2 regions of the Pseudoalteromonas aliena SW19 genome follow, and region 2 is predicted to be linked to the other one. Evidence: predicted binding sites of a transcription regulator. Region 2 holds the regulator's gene; the other holds the start of a gene.

What was found. Region 2 encodes NrdR, which represses ribonucleotide reductase genes. Its sites were predicted from a motif close to AAACACNANATNTNGTGTTT; they were not measured.
Region 1: the regulator NrdR is predicted to act here: its motif matches at 914-933, upstream of nrdA (class 1a ribonucleoside-diphosphate reductase subunit alpha).

Annotation. Positions count from the first base shown of each region.
Region 1 covers NZ_AQGU01000025.1:386,114-388,306, forward strand. The annotation lists gene PALI_RS07285 (HAD family hydrolase) at 1-644, shown strand, start outside; gene nrdA (class 1a ribonucleoside-diphosphate reductase subunit alpha) at 1,056-2,193, shown strand, end outside.
Region 2 covers NZ_AQGU01000027.1:397,508-399,700, reverse strand. The annotation lists gene ribD (bifunctional diaminohydroxyphosphoribosylaminopyrimidine deaminase/5-amino-6-(5-phosphoribosylamino)uracil reductase RibD) at 1-663, opposite strand, end outside; gene nrdR (transcriptional regulator NrdR) at 830-1,279, opposite strand; gene glyA (serine hydroxymethyltransferase) at 1,646-2,193, opposite strand, start outside.

The DNA.
Region 1 (2,193 bases), on a different contig from region 2:
ACGACGCATTTTTATTTGATTTGGATGGCACCCTACTCGATACCGCCGACGACTTAGGTGCCGCGCTAAATGCGGTACTTCGCGCACAACAAATGGATGAAGTAACAAGCGATGTATACCGTCTCGCAGCCTCTAATGGAGCGGGTGCACTGTTAGCTGCCGGCTTTAAAGATAGATGGCCTGAGCAGCCACAGGCCGAACTTATAAAACAATTGCTTGATGAATACGCGACTAACATAGCAAAACACACCACATGTTTTAAAGGCGTAGAATCTTTACTTATCGCGCTTGATCAAAAAAAGATCAAATGGGGGATCATGACCAACAAACCAGGATTTTTAACCGATCCTTTGGTGGCAGCAATCCCCGCTTTAAAAAACTCCTGCGTAGTCATAAGTGGCGATACCTTGGCTGAGGCCAAACCATCACCACTACCACTACTACATTGTGCAAAGCTTATGGCAGTAAAACCAAACCGTTGCTTGTACATTGGTGATGCACAGCGTGATATACAAGCAGGTAAAGCTGCAGGTATGCACACCGCCACGGCACTTTGGGGTTACATACCCAACAATGAAGAAGCATTAAGCTGGAAAGCTGATTTTAACTGGCAAAGTCCAATTGATGGTTTTAACCATATATAGTGTCATGTTAATTTATAAACACTATATATTGTGATTTAGTCAGTTTTTAGTCAAAGTCTGCTGATAAAAAACTCAGTTACAATTTATTTTTTAAAAGCGCAAATTTAGTAGATCATTAGTTGATTTTTAGAAATTTCAACTTCACCTAATGATCAAAGGTTAATGCTTACTAACACAAGTGTGTTATCCCAAAGTTATCCACAAATAGGGGCAATTATGTCCCTTGCAAAACGACTCAGACCACACTATCTTGTGATCTCTAAATTGAACAACACCAGATATTGTGGCCAAATGTTATTCAATTAAATTCATCAATTTGGTGAAACTTATAATAAATGAGTGCTCCTGCTGTAATTTAAGGAGTACAACATTGGTCAAAATACTAAATCCCCAAGGAATACAGGCAAAGCTATGAACCAACTGTTATCTGTAAGCAAACGTGACGGCCGTAAAGAGCCACTTGATCTTGATAAGATCCATCGCGTTATTGAATGGGCCGCCGAAGGTTTAAATAACGTCTCGGTTTCACAAGTTGAATTAAAATCTCACATTCAATTTTACGATGGTATCCGCACTAAAGACATCCACGAAACCATTATTAAAGCTGCCGCAGATCAGATTTCAAAAGAATCGCCAGATTATCAGTACCTATCAGCGCGTTTAGCTGTATTTCATTTACGTAAAAAAGCGTATGGCCAATTTGAGCCACCGCGTTTATTTGATCACGTCACTAAAATGGTTGGCGATAAGCGCTACGATGCACATTTACTTGCTGATTACACAGAGCAAGAATTTGATGAACTAGATGAATACCTTGATCACTCACGCGATCTAAACTTTAGTTACGCGGCTGTTAAGCAACTTGAAGGTAAATACCTCGTTCAAAACCGTGTAACGGGCGAGATATACGAAAGCGCGCAGTTTTTATATATTTTAGTCGCCGCAAGTCTATTTGCAGACTACCCACGTGAAACACGCGTTTCGTACATTAAGCGTTTTTACGATGCCGTATCGTTGTTCAAAATTTCATTACCTACACCTATTATGGCAGGTGTACGTACGCCTACTCGTCAGTTTAGCTCATGTGTATTAATAGAGTGCGGTGATAGCCTTGATTCAATTAACGCTACATCGTCTGCAATCGTTAAATACGTATCACAGCGTGCGGGCATTGGTATAAATGCAGGTCGAATTCGTGCGCTAGGTAGTCACATCCGTAACGGTGAAGCGTACCACACAGGTTGTATTCCTTTTTATAAGCACTTTCAAACAGCTGTTAAAAGTTGTTCGCAAGGTGGCGTACGTGGCGGCGCTGCAACATTATTCTACCCGCTTTGGCACTTAGAAGTAGAAAACCTACTTGTACTTAAAAATAACCGTGGCGTAGATGACAATCGTGTTCGTCACCTAGATTACGGCGTACAGTTTAATAAACTAATGTACTCTCGTTTAATTAAAGATGACTACATTACGTTATTTAGCCCATCAGATGTGCCTGGCCTTTACGATGCATTTTTTGAAGACCAAGCTGAGTTTGACGCGCTTTACG
Region 2 (2,193 bases):
GCACGGTAATTCACTTAGTCGTACATTTAATTTTGCATCATCTACTAACACGGTATCGGCGCCGGTTAAAATAGCGCAGCTTTTTGCACGGTATAGCTGTACGTCTTGGCGAGCAGCGGTGCCTGTGATCCACTTACTTTGACCATTTTTAAGCGCTGTTTTACCATCTATACTTGCTGCCATTTTGCAGGTTACATACGGCAAACCTCGCTCCATTCGCTTAAAAAAGCCAACGTTGAGTGCCCGCGCTTGTGATTCAAGTAACCCATAAGCAACGTCAATGCCCGCGTCGCTCAGTATTTTAAGGCCTTTACCTGCAACTTGTGGGTTTGTATCAACCATAGCGGCAATTACTTTTACTATGCCCGCCTTTTTTAAGCCTTCAGCACACGGTGGTGTACGCCCATAGTGACTACAAGGTTCAAGCGTTACATAAGCCGTTGCACCTTGTGCATTATTACCCGCTATTGCCAGTGCATTTACTTCAGCATGACCTTGACCAGCTAATTGATGGAACCCCTCACCAATGATTTGATTATTCTTAACTAATACACAGCCAACATTAGGATTAGGTGTGGTAGTAAACTCGCCTTTTTTGGCAAGCTCTATGGCGCGTGCCATATACATTTCGTCATGTTCGGTAAAAGTAATTTGGCTTTGCATTTATTATACCAATTGCGTTAAATAAGTGGTCTATTATAGCGCTAAGAAAATAGCGCAATAACAAGGCGAAAATTATGACATATAGTTGTTCTATATGAATAATTTTTAACGCAGTGAGTGCGCTATTTAATGCGATAGAATGATCATGTTTTTAATAAAATTGGTATTACTCCCCTAAGCGGGCAATTTCTTCGCCAAATTCGCGTATATCTTCAAAAGAGCGATAAACAGAAGCAAACCTTACATAAGCAACTTTATCGAGCTTTTTAAGCGCTTCCATAATGCATTCACCCACTAAGTGGCTTGAAATCTCTCGCTCACCCGTTGCACGTAATTGTGATTTTATTATGTTAACCACTTCTTCAACCTGTTCAGTACTCACTGGACGTTTCTCAAGTGCACGATTTAAACCATTCAACAGTTTATCTTCATTAAACGGCTCCCGACTGCCATCTTGTTTAACAACACGTGGCATAACCAGTTCAGCGCCTTCAAATGTAGTAAAGCGCTCGTGACAGTCGTTGCACTCACGGCGCCTACGAACTTGATGGCCTCCACCAACTAGGCGTGAATCAATAACTTTAGTATCTTTTGCTGTACAAAATGGGCAATGCATAACTCGGTACTTCCGTTTTAAAACAAAAAAGACCGCTAAATAGCGGTCTTTTATCTTAGCAAAAAAAAGGGCCTGTTGACCTTTCAGGATTAAATTTGTTCTATCTAGGGGCGATTTAATCGCGGCGCGAGGTTTGTAACCTAATGGGCTAAGTAAAAACCGAGCAACAAAGAGTAAATAGCCCCTAGGACGAACCCGAGGGCAGCGCATGTTTGGTATTTATGCTGCGTTATCGCCTATTTATGGGGAATAACCACACTACATAGGCTCTGCCTTGCCTAAAAACCAAACAGACTGCTGCAAATTAAACCTCGAAAGATAAACAGGCCCTAGCTGTTGTGCTCTAAATTACTGCTGCTTATGCAATTAAGCGTAAACAGGTAGTTTTGCACAAATTGCTTTTACTTTTTCTTTAACTTGCGCCTGTACAGATTCATCAGTGATGTTATCTAGTACGTCACAAATCCAGCCAGCAAGCTCTTTTGATTCTTCTTCTTTGAAACCACGACGAGTGATTGCAGGAGAACCAATACGCAAACCAGATGTTACAAACGGAGAACGTGGATCGTTTGGCACTGAGTTTTTATTAACTGTGATGTTAGCGTTACCAAGGGCTGCGTCTGCATCTTTACCAGTGATATCTTTATCGATTAAATCGAGTAGGAATAAGTGGTTTTCAGTTTTGTCAGATACGATTTTGTAGCCGCGCTCTTGCATTACAGCAACCATTGCTTTTGCGTTTTTAACAACTTGTGTTTGGTATACTTTAAATTCTGGTTGAAGTGCTTCTTTAAATGCCACTGCTTTTGCTGCAATAACATGACATAAAGGACCACCTTGGCCACCAGGGAAAACAGCGCTGTTAAGCTTTTTGTAGATTGCTTCGTCGCCACATGCAGAAATAATCAAACCAC